DNA from 2 places in the Streptomyces sp. NPDC085931 genome. Region 1 is predicted to be linked to the other one. Evidence: riboswitches for the same ligand, from Rfam matches in the RefSeq annotation. Region 1 holds a riboswitch; the other holds the start of a gene.
The links. A riboswitch is a leader RNA that binds a small molecule or an ion and turns the genes downstream of it on or off. The one in region 1 is predicted to bind thiamine pyrophosphate.
Positions count from the first base shown of each region.

Region 2: it holds a riboswitch for thiamine pyrophosphate, as region 1 does, so the genes downstream of both, ACIGAN_RS13480 (thiamine ABC transporter substrate-binding protein) here and thiO (glycine oxidase ThiO) in region 1, are expected to answer to the same signal.

Region 1 covers NZ_JBITSK010000021.1:62,346-68,083, forward strand. The annotation lists gene ACIGAN_RS32850 (NAD(P)/FAD-dependent oxidoreductase) at 257-1,498, opposite strand; TPP riboswitch at 1,688-1,799, shown strand; gene thiO (glycine oxidase ThiO) at 1,797-2,966, shown strand; gene thiS (sulfur carrier protein ThiS) at 2,963-3,163, shown strand; gene ACIGAN_RS32865 (thiazole synthase) at 3,166-3,963, shown strand; gene pknB (Stk1 family PASTA domain-containing Ser/Thr kinase) at 4,049-5,738, shown strand, end outside.
Region 2 covers NZ_JBITSK010000005.1:508,037-513,774, forward strand. The annotation lists gene ACIGAN_RS13470 (phosphatidate cytidylyltransferase) at 1-146, shown strand, start outside; gene rlmN (23S rRNA (adenine(2503)-C(2))-methyltransferase RlmN) at 282-1,388, shown strand; TPP riboswitch at 1,413-1,518, shown strand; gene ACIGAN_RS13480 (thiamine ABC transporter substrate-binding protein) at 1,643-2,680, shown strand; gene ACIGAN_RS13485 (ABC transporter permease) at 2,656-4,320, shown strand; gene ACIGAN_RS13490 (ABC transporter ATP-binding protein) at 4,320-5,339, shown strand; gene ACIGAN_RS13495 (maleylpyruvate isomerase family mycothiol-dependent enzyme) at 5,364-5,738, shown strand, end outside.

The sequences.
Region 1 (5,738 bases):
GGGCCGTGGGGTCACAGCCGCTCGGGCGCGGGCCCGGAACCACGGCCGCACAGGGCGCGGGCCGCCGCACCCGACCGCAGACCCGAGCCACCGCCGCACCGGGCGTTGGCCCCGACCCACCACCGCACCCGACCACAGGCCCCCGGCCCCCGGCCCACCGCCGCACCCGCCCCACCGCCGCACCCGACCGCAGCCCCCGACCCACCGCCGCCCCCGACCACAAGCCCCCGACCCACCGCCGCCCCCGGCCGGAGGCCTACGCCGCGGCCGCCTTCAGCGGTCTCGCCGGGTCCGCCAGCAGCACCGGGTTCATCGGCGTGCCCGACTCGATCAGGCGGCGGCCCTGGGCCAGGTCGCGGGGGCGGCCCACCGCCAGCAGGGCGACCAGCCGCTCGCCGCGCAGCCAGCACACCGTCCAGGCCGGACCGGACGGGTCGCCGCGCCACAGGGTCCGCTCGGCGCCCGCGTGGTGCCCGGCGTACTGCACGAACCGGCCGAACTGCTCGGACCAGAAGTACGGGACCGGGTCGTAGACGGCCGGCGGCTCGCCCGTGGCCCGGCCGACGATGTTCGCGGCGACCGTGCGCGGCCCCTGCAGGGCGTTGTCCCAGTGGTGCACCAGCAGGCGCTCGCCGTACCGCCCCGAGGGGAAGGAGGCGCAGTCGCCGACCGCGTACACGTCCGGCACCGACGTGCGCAGGTGCGCGTCGGCCACGATCTCGCCGTGGCCGCCCAGCTCGATCCCGGAACCGGCGAGCCAGGCCGTCGCCGGGCGGGCCCCGATGCCGACCATGACCGCGCCGGCGGGCAGCCGCGCACCGTTGTCGAGCAGGACCGCGCCGGGCTCGACGCGGTCCACGCGCGCGTGCGTGCGCAGCACGGCTCCCGCGTCGGCGTACCAGCCGGCCATGGGAGCGGCGACCTCCGCGGGCAGTGCCCCGGCGAGCGGCCGCTCGGCGGCCTCCACGACGGTCACCGCGCAGCCCGCCTCGCGCGCGGCGGTGGCGAACTCCGCGCCGATCCAGCCGGCGCCGACCACCACGATGTCGTGCTGGCGGGCGAGCACCGGCCGCAGCCGCTCGGCGTCGTCCAGGGTGCGCAGCAGGTGCACGCCGGGTACGCCCTCCGCGCCGGGCAGCCGGACCGGTTCCGCACCGGTGGCGATCACCAGGACGTCGTAGGGCACGGGCCCGTCCTCGGTGTCGAGTTCGTGAGCGCCGGGACGCACGCCCAGCACCTCGCAGCCGAGCCGCAGTTCGATGCCCAGGGCCTCGAAGTCGACGTCGAAGGCGGAGCCCTCGGACTTGCCCAGCAGGACGGCCTTGGACAACGGCGGCCGGTCGTAGGGCTGGTGGGGCTCGGCGCCGATCAGGACCACCGCGCCGGCGAAGCCCCGCTCCCGCAGCGCGACCGCGGTCTGCACACCGGCCATGCCCGCGCCCGCCACGACCACGCGCCGCGGCGCGGACGACCCTGGTTCCTGCGTCTGCTCGCTCACCTGATCACCATAGTCAGCTGACGTTGCGTCAGTCAGTGCCCGTGCGCCGTGACCTGCTCCACAGCGCCCGCCCCGCCACCCGGGTGTGCCTGTCCGGGTACCCGCAAACGGCCCGGATACGACGCCTCGGTGGCCGGTTCCGTGCGGAGGCTCCCTTACTGCGGCGCAGGGCGTCCGGCTAGGGTGGTGCGCAGGACTCGCGGGAGCCCGGACGCACCGGGCTGAGAGGGAGGCTGGCGGCCTCCGACCGTACGAACCTGATCCGGGTCATGCCGGCGAAGGGAGGGGCTGGACGCCCATGTCGCGTACGCGAACCTCAGACGTCCTCGTCATCGGGGGCGGGATCATCGGGCTGGTCACGGCCTGGCGGGCCGCGCAGCGCGGACTCGCCACGGCGGTGGTGGACCCCGAGCCGGGCGGCGGGGCCGCGCAGGTGGCGGCCGGGATGCTGGCCGCCGTCACGGAGCTGCACTACGGCGAGCAGACCCTGCTCGGCCTGAACCTCGCCTCCGCCCGGCGCTACCCGGACTTCGCGGCCGAGCTCACCGAGCTGACCGGCCACGACCTCGGCTACCGCCGCTGCGGCACGCTCGCCGTGGCCCTGGACGCCGACGACCGGGCCCATCTGCGCGAGCTGCACGCCCTGCAGCAGCAGTCGGGGCTGGACTCCCAGTGGCTGTCGGGGCGCGAGTGCCGGCGCCTGGAGCCAATGCTCGCGCCGGGCGTGCGCGGGGGTCTGCGGGTGGACGGCGATCACCAGATCGACCCCCGGCGGCTGGCCGGGGCGCTGGTCGCCGCGTGCGAGCGGGCCGGTGTGGTGTTCCACCGGGTGTGGGCCGAGCGGCTCACCGTCTGCGGGGACCGGGCCACCGGCACCGTCACGGCCGACGGCACCGCGCTGGCCGCCGGGCAGGTCGTGCTGGCCGGGGGCAGCCTGAGCGGACGTCTCACGGGGGTGCCGCGGGACGTGCTGCCGCCCGTGCGGCCCGTGAAAGGCCAGGTCCTGCGGCTGGCCATGCCGGGGCGGCACGGGCCGTTCCTGAGCCGGACGGTGCGCGCGGTGGTGCGCGGCGGCCAGGTCTACCTGGTGCCGCGGGAGAACGGCGAACTGGTCGTCGGGGCGACCAGCGAGGAGCTCGGCTGGGACACCACCGTGACCGCGGGCGGCGTGTACGAGCTGCTGCGCGACGCCCACGAGCTGGTCCCGGGCATCACCGAGCTGCCGCTCACCGAGACCCGGGCCGGACTGCGCCCCGGCTCCCCCGACAACGCGCCCCTGCTCGGTCCGACCGGCCTGGAGGGCCTGCTGCTGGCCACCGGGCACCACCGCAACGGCGTCCTGCTCACGCCGGTCACCGGCGACGCCCTGGCCCACGCCCTGGTCACGGGTGAACTCCCCGAGGAGGCCCGTCCGTTCACCCCCAAGCGCTTCAGCACCGTCACCGCACTCACGGAGCAGCCCGCATGAACATCTCCGTCAACGGTCAGCCCCGGGACGTCCGGCCCGGCACGGCTCTCGACACCGTCGTGAAGTCGCTCACCGCCTCGCCCTCGGGAGTGGCCGCCGCCCTCAACGAAACCGTCGTCCCGCGCGCCCAGTGGCCGTCCACGCCCCTCACCGAGGGGGACCGCGTGGAGGTCCTCACCGCCGTCCAAGGAGGCTGACCATGGCCGACGATCCGTTCGTCCTCGGGGGTGCGACCTTCACCTCCCGTCTGATCATGGGCACCGGCGGGGCGCCCAGCCTCGACGTGCTGGAGCGGTCGCTGGTGGCCTCCGGGACGGAGCTGACGACGGTCGCGATGCGCCGGGTGAACCCCTCGGTGCACGGTTCGGTGCTGTCCGTCCTGGACCGGCTCGGGATCCGGGTGCTGCCCAACACCGCGGGCTGCTTCACCGCCGGCGAGGCCGTCCTCACGGCCCGGCTCGCGCGCGAGGCCCTCGGCACCGACCTGATCAAGCTGGAGGTCATCGCCGACGAGCGCACCCTGCTGCCGGACCCGATCGAGCTGCTGGAGGCGGCCGAGACGCTGGTCGACGACGGGTTCACGGTGCTGCCGTACACCAACGACGACCCGGTGCTGGCCCGGAAGCTGGAGGACGTGGGCTGCGCCGCGGTCATGCCGCTCGGCTCGCCGATCGGCTCCGGGCTCGGCATCCGCAACCCGCACAACTTCCAGCTGATCGTCGAGCACGCGCGCGTGCCGGTGATCCTGGACGCGGGGGCCGGGACGGCGTCGGACGCGGCGCTCGCCATGGAGCTGGGGTGCGCGGGCGTGATGCTCGCCTCGGCGGTGACGCGGGCGCAGGAGCCGGTGCTGATGGCCGGCGCCATGCGGCACGCGGTGGAGGCGGGGCGGCTGGCCTACCGGGCCGGGCGCATCCCGCGGCGGCATTTCGCCGAGGCGTCGTCGCCGGCCGAGGGCATGGCCGTGCTGGATCCGGAGCGTCCCGCCTTCCGGTAGGGCGGACGTCACAGGACGGCTGCAGTCCCGCCCCGGATCCGCCGGTGGGGCGGGGCTGTCGGTCGTGGCTCGTAGACTCCCCTGCGTGGACACGACCCTTCAGGACCCCTTGGTCGGGCAGGTGCTCGACGGGCGGTACCGCGTCGACGCGCGGATCGCGGTCGGCGGGATGGCCACGGTCTACCGGGCCGTGGACACCCGCCTGGACCGGGTCCTCGCGCTCAAGGTGATGCACCCGGCTCTGGCCGTCGACGCCTCGTTCGTCGAGCGGTTCATCCGCGAGGCGAAGTCGGTGGCCCGGCTGGCCCACCCGAACGTGGTGCAGGTCTTCGACCAGGGCACCGACGGCTCGTACGTCTACCTGGCCATGGAGTACGTCGCCGGCTGCACGCTGCGGGACGTGCTGCGCGAGCGCGGGGCGCTGCAGCCGCGGGCCGCGCTGGACATCCTGGAGCCGGTGCTGGCCGCCCTGGGCGCCGCGCACCGCGCCGGGTTCGTGCACCGCGACATGAAGCCCGAGAACGTCCTGATCGGGGACGACGGCCGGGTCAAGGTCGCCGACTTCGGGCTCGTCCGCGCGGTGGACACGGTGACGAACACCACGGGCACGGTGCTGGGCACGGTCTCGTACCTCGCCCCCGAGCAGATAGAGAACGGCACGGCGGACCCCCGCGTCGACGTCTACGCGTGCGGCGTGATGCTCTACGAGATGCTCACCGGCGACAAGCCGCACGACGGGGACTCCCCCGCCGTGATCCTGTACAAGCACCTGCACGAGGACGTCCCGCCGCCCTCGGCCGCCGTGCCGGGCCTGGCCTACGAGCTGGACGAGATGGTCGCCTCGGCCACCGCCCGCACGCCGGAGATCCGCCCCCACGACGCCGTGGCCCTGCTCGCCCAGGTCCGCGACGGACGCGGCCGGCTGAGCGAGGAGCAGCTGGACTCGGTGCCGCCGCAGGCGCTGGCGGCCGGGCACGACAACGCCGACGACCGCACGAGCGTCATCCCGCGCGCACTGACCACCCCCCGCCCGCTGCCGGTGAACGAGGACGAGGCGCCGGAGGCGGAGCTGCACCGCACGAGCCGGTTCGCCTCCCCGCCGCCGCCCCCGCCCAGGCGCCGCCCGGGTGTGAGGCGCGGCCCCATGACGATCGTGGTGGCCGTGCTGCTCGTGCTCGGCCTGGGCACGGGCGTCTGGTACATCAACTCGGGCCAGTTCACCGAGGTCCCGCCGCTGCTGGCCAAGACACAGGCCCAGGCCGAGGACCGGCTGGCGGACGCCGGCCTGGAGCTCGGCGAGGTCGAGCACGCCTACAGCGACACCGTCGAGCGCGGCCAGGTCATCAGCAGCGATCCCGCGGCCGGGACGCGCATCCGCGGCAACGACGCGGTGAGCATCACCGTCTCGGACGGCCCCGAGACGGTGCGCGTGCCCGCCCTGGCCGGCCGGAAGCTGGCCGAGGCGCGCACCCTGCTGAAGCAGGACGGGCTGGAGCCGGGCATGGTCACGCGCGCGTTCAGCGACGACGTGCCGCGCGGCTCGGTGGTCTCGGCCCGCCCGGCGGACGGCACGAAGGTCCGCGCGGGCACGGCCGTCGCGCTCGTCGTCAGCAAGGGCAGCCCGGTCGACGTCCCCGATGTCACCGGTGAGGACGAGGCCGACGCCCGGGCCGAGTTGGAGGACGCCGGCCTGAAGGTGCGGATCGCCACCGAGCGGGTCAACTCCTCGGAGTTCGACAAGGGCCAGGTCGTGAAGCAGAGCCCGGACGCCGGAG
Region 2 (5,738 bases), on a different contig from region 1:
AGTCCATGATCAAGCGGGACCTCGGCATCAAGGACATGGGCACGCTGCTGCCGGGCCACGGCGGCATCATGGACCGGCTCGACTCGCTGCTGCCGACCGCTCCGGTCGTCTGGCTGCTGCTGGTCCTCTTCGTCGGCTCCGGCTGAACGGAACCGATCCCTGGAGCGAGCCTCCGTCCGGTGCCGGGCGGGGGCTCGCCGCCGTTGTACTCACCGCAGGTGACCACCCCCACCCCGCTCCCGCCAGGGCACCCGGCGTCGATCTGCCACACTGGAAGGGTTATGCCTGCACCCGGAGAACTCACTTTCGTTGCCCCGCGCGGAGCCAAGAAGCCGCCGCGGCATCTTGCCGATCTCACTCCTGCCGAGCGCAAGGAGGCCGTTGCCGCTGTCGGGGAGAAGCCGTTTCGTGCCAAGCAGCTCTCGCAGCACTACTTCGCGCGGTACGCGCATGATCCGGAGCAGTGGACCGACATCCCCGCCGGGTCCCGGGAGCGGCTGCGCGAAGCGCTGCTGCCCGAGCTGATGACCGTCGTGCGGCATCTGTCGACCGACGAGGGCACCACGCGCAAGACGTTGTGGCGGCTGTTCGACGGGACGCTCGTCGAGTCCGTGCTGATGCGCTACCCGGACCGGGTGACCATGTGCATCAGTTCCCAGGCCGGGTGCGGGATGAACTGCCCGTTCTGTGCGACGGGGCAGGCGGGACTGGACCGGAACCTGTCCACCGCCGAGATCGTGCACCAGATCGTGGACGGGATGCGCGCCCTGCGGGACGGGGAGGTCCCCGGCGGTCCGGCGCGGCTGAGCAACATCGTGTTCATGGGCATGGGCGAGCCCCTCGCGAACTACAACCGGGTCGTCGGCGCCATCCGGCGGCTCACCGACCCCGAGCCCGACGGGCTGGGGCTCTCGCAGCGCGGGATCACCGTGTCGACGGTCGGGCTCGTCCCGGCCATCCACCGGTTCGCCGACGAGGGCTTCAAGTGCCGCCTGGCCATCTCGCTGCACGCCCCGGACGACGAGCTGCGCGACACCCTCGTACCCGTGAACACGCGGTGGAAGGTGCGCGAGGTGCTGGACGCCGGTTTCGAGTACAGCGCCAGGTCCGGGCGCCGGCTGTCCATCGAGTACGCGCTGATCCGGGACATCAACGACCAGGCCTGGCGCGGGGACCGGCTCGGCCGGATGCTCAAGGGCCGGCCCGTGCACGTCAACCTCATCCCGCTGAACCCGACGCCCGGGTCGAAGTGGACGGCCTCCCGGCCGGAGGACGAGAAGGCGTTCGTGGAGGCCATCGCCGCGCACGGTGTGCCGGTGACGATCCGGGACACCCGTGGTCAGGAGATCGACGGGGCGTGTGGTCAGCTCGCCGCCACCGAACGGTAGTCTGACCGTCGTAAGAACATCTGCATATTCCGACAGGGGAGCGCCACAGCGCTGAGAGTGCGGCACCAGCCGCAGACCCTCCGAACCTGGCCCAGGTCATTCTGGGTAGGGAGATCGGTCGCCACTCGAGCTGTTGCGCCCTGCCCGGGACGGCGGAAGTCCCGGGCAGGGCCGCGTCTTCTCCTGGTCACTCCAGGAGGAATCCAGTGAGCATCAACGCGAAGCGCCTGACGGCCGCGGTCGTCGGGCTGGGCATGGCCGGCACGCTCGCCGCGTGCGGGTCGTCCGACGGCGGTCAGGGGTCCGGCGACTCCAAGACCGTGACGCTGGTCAGCCACGACTCGTGGGCCGCGTCCAAGGGCGTCATCGCCGCCTTCGAGAAGCAGTCCGGCTACCGGGTCCGCGTCCTGAAGGACGGCGACGCCGGGCAGGCCGTCAACAAGGCCATCCTCACCAAGGACAACCCGCAGGGCGACGTCTTCTTCGGCGTCGACAACACCCTGCTCTCCCGCGCCCTCGACAACGGCCTCTTCCAGCCGTACGAGGCGAAGGGCTCGGAGCGGATCAAGGCCGAGTACCGGGTCGACCAGGGCAAGCACCGCGTCACGCCCGTCGACACCGGCGACATCTGCGTCAACTACGACAAGAAGTACTTCGCCGACCGGGACCTGCGGCCGCCGCGCAGCTTCGACGACCTGGTCAAGCCCGCCTACAAGAACCTGCTGGTCACCGAGAACGCCTCCTCGTCCTCGCCCGGACTGGGCTTCCTGCTCGGCACCGCCGCACGGTACGGCGACGACGGCTGGGCGGACTACTGGAAGAAGCTCAAGGCCAACGGCGTGAAGGTCGTCGACGGCTGGGAGCAGGCCTACAACGAGGAGTTCTCCGGCTCGGCCGGCGGCAAGAAGGCGGGGGGCGACCGGCCGCTCGTCGTGTCGTACGCCTCCTCGCCGCCCGCCGAGGTCGTCTTCGCCGACCCGAAGCCCGGCACCGCCCCGACCGGGGTCGCCGAGGGCACCTGCTTCCGGCAGGTCGAGTACGCCGGGCTGCTGAGCAACGCCGGGAACGCCGAGGGCGGCAAGGCCTTCCTCGACTTCCTGATCGGCAAGCGGTTCCAGGAGGACATGCCGCTCAACATGTTCGTCTACCCGGTGACCGAGGACGCCCGGGTGCCGGCGGAGTTCACGGAACACGGGCCCCAGGCGAAGGACCCGGAGACCATGGACCCGGCGAAGATCGCCGACCGGCGTGACCCGTGGGTCAAGTCGTGGACCTCGCTCGTTCTGAAGTGACCGCCCGGACGCGGGGCGCGGCGGCGCGGCTCGGTCTGCTGGCCGTGCCCGTCGCGTTCTTCGCGGTCTTCTTCGCCTACCCCGTCGCCGCGATCGTCGCGCGCGGTCTGAAGGCCGACGGGGCCTGGCACCCCGGGCGCATCGGGGAGGTGCTGGCGCAGTCCGACGTCCGGCACGTGCTGTGGTTCACCACCTGGCAGGCGCTGGTCTCCACGGCGCTCACGCTGCTGATCGCGCTCCCCGGCGCGTACGTCTTCGCGCGCCTGTCGTTCCCGGGCAAGCAGGTGCTGCGGGCGGTGGTGACCGTGCCGTTCGTCCTGCCCACGGTCGTCGTCGGTACGGCGTTCCTGGCACTGGTCGGGCGCGGGGGGCTGCTCGACGAGCTGTGGGGCGTACGGCTGGACACCACCGTGTGGGCGATCCTGTTCGCGCACGTCTTCTTCAACTACGCGGTCGTCGTGCGGACGGTCGGCGGGCTGTGGGCGCAGCTCGACCCGCGGCAGGAGGAGGCCGCGCGGATGCTCGGCGCGTCCCGTGCGCAGGCCTGGCGGCGGGTCACCCTGCCGGCGCTCGCCCCGGCCGTGGCCGCCGCCGCGCTGATGGTCTTCCTGTTCACGTTCACCTCCTTCGGCGTCGTCCAGATCCTCGGCGGGCCCACCTTCTCCACCCTGGAGGTGGAGATCTACCGGCAGACCTCCGAGATCTTCGACCTGTCCACGGCGGCCGTGCTGACGCTGATCCAGTTCGCGGCGGTGGGGGCGATCCTCGCGCTGCACGCCTGGACCGTGCGGCGGCGGGAGACCGCGCTGCGGCTGGTGGACCCGTCCGTGACCGCGCGCAGGCCGCGCGGCGCCGGGCAGTGGGCCCTGCTGGGCGGGGTCCTCGTCACCGTCGTGCTGCTGCTCCTGCTGCCGCTCGCCGTGCTGGTCCAGCGGTCCCTGGACGCGCCCGGACTCGGCTACTACCGGGCGCTGACCCGCGAGGACGGGGGAGTGTTCCTCGTCCCGCCGATCGAGGCGATCGGCAACTCCCTGTCGTACGCCCTCGCCGCCACGCTCATCGCCGTGGTGGTCGGCGGACTGGCCGCCGTCGCGCTCACCCGCCGGGACGCCGGGCGGTTCGTGCGCGGCTTCGACGCGCTGCTGATGCTGCCGCTCGGGGTGTCCGCGGTGACCGTCGGTTTCGGTTTCCTGATCGCCCTGGACGAACCGCCGCTGGACCTGCGGTCCTCCTGGATCCTGGTGCCGCTCGCGCAGGCGCTGGTCGGGGTGCCGTTCGTGGTGCGGACCATGCTTCCGGTGCTGCGGGCGGTGGACACGCGGCTGCGGGAGGCGGCCGCGGTGCTCGGGGCCTCGCCCTGGCGGGTGTGGCGGGAGGTGGACCTGCCGCTGGTACGGCGGGCGCTGCTGATCGCGGCCGGGTTCGCCTTCGCGGTGTCGCTGGGGGAGTTCGGCGCGACGGTGTTCATCGCGCGGCCCGACAACCCGACGCTGCCGGTGGCCGTGGCCCGGCTGCTGGGGCGGCCCGGGGACCTCAACTACGGGCAGGCGATGGCCCTGTCGACGATTCTGATGGTGGTGTGCGCGGTGGCCCTGCTGGTGCTGGAGAGGCTGCGCACGGACCGGACGGGGGAGTTCTGATGCTGCTGAGCCTCACGGGGGCGACGGTCCGCTTCGGCGGGCGGGCCGTGCTGGACGCCGTCGATCTGGCGGTCGCCGAGCACGAGATCGTGTGTGTGCTGGGGCCGAGCGGCAGCGGCAAGTCGACCCTGTTGCGGGCCGTGGCCGGGCTGCAGCCGCTGGACTCGGGGCGGATCACGCTCGACGGCCGGGACCAGGCGGGCGTGCCCGCGCACCGGCGGGGCGTGGGGCTGATGTTCCAGGACCACCAGCTGTTCCCGCAGCGCGACGTGGGAGGCAACGTCGCCTTCGGGCTGCGGATGCACGGGGCGTCCAAGCGGCGGCAGGCCGAACGCGTACGGGAGTTGCTGGACCTGGTGGGGCTGCCGGGTGCCGGGAACCGGGCCGTCGCCGCCCTGTCCGGCGGGGAGCAGCAGCGGGTCGCCCTCGCCCGGGCCCTGGCGCCGAGTCCGCGGCTGCTGATGCTGGACGAGCCGCTGGGCCAGCTCGACCGGTCGCTGCGGGAGCGGCTGGTGGTCGAACTGAAGGAACTGTTCGGCCGGTTGGGCACCACCGTGCTCGCCGTCACGCACGACCAGGGCGAGGCCTTCGCGCTCGCCGACCGGGTCGTGGTGATGCGGGACGGGCGGATCGCCCAGTCCGGCACGCCTCTCGAGGTGTGGCAGCGGCCCGCCGACGCGTTCGTGGCCCGCTTCCTCGGCTTCGAGAACGTCGTCGAGGCGACCGTCGGTGCGGGGGCGGCGGACACGCCCTGGGGCAAGGTGCCGGTGCCCGAGGGCGCACCGCAGGGCACGCGGACGCTGCTGGTGCGGCCCGCCGGGGTGCGCCTGGTGCCCGTCGGCGCCGGCCTGCCCTGCACGGTGGCCGCGCGCACGTTCCGCGGCACCCATGTCGCCGTCCACCTCCAGCCCGTGGACGCCCCCCGCCTGGAGGCGGCGTGCGCGCTGCGGGCGGCGCCCGAGGTGGGGGACGAGGTCGGGGTGGAGTTCGACGCCGCCGAAATCGTGGTGCTCGACTGACCGGCGACGGCCTAGGGTGCGGGGATGACTCAGCTCGCGCACGACCGCTACTGCGACGAAATCGCCCACCAGATGGGTCTGTTGAGGTCGGTGGTGACCTCCGGGGCCGAGCTGTCCGGCACCGTGCCCACCTGCCCGGACTGGTCGCTGGAGGATCTGGTCCGGCACCTGGGCGGTGCCCTGCGCTGGGTGGAGGTCATCGTGCGGACCCGGGCCGGGGAGGAGGTGCCCGAGGAGCAAGTGCCGGGCTTCGCCGGGCCGGAGGCGCGGGGTGACGCCGCCGCACTGGACGCGTGGCTGGCCGAGAGCGGCGAGCGGGTCGTCGCGGCCCTGCGGGAGGCCGGGCCGGACACCGAAGTGTGGGGCTGGGCGGGCGTCCTGAACGCCGGGTTCTGGGCC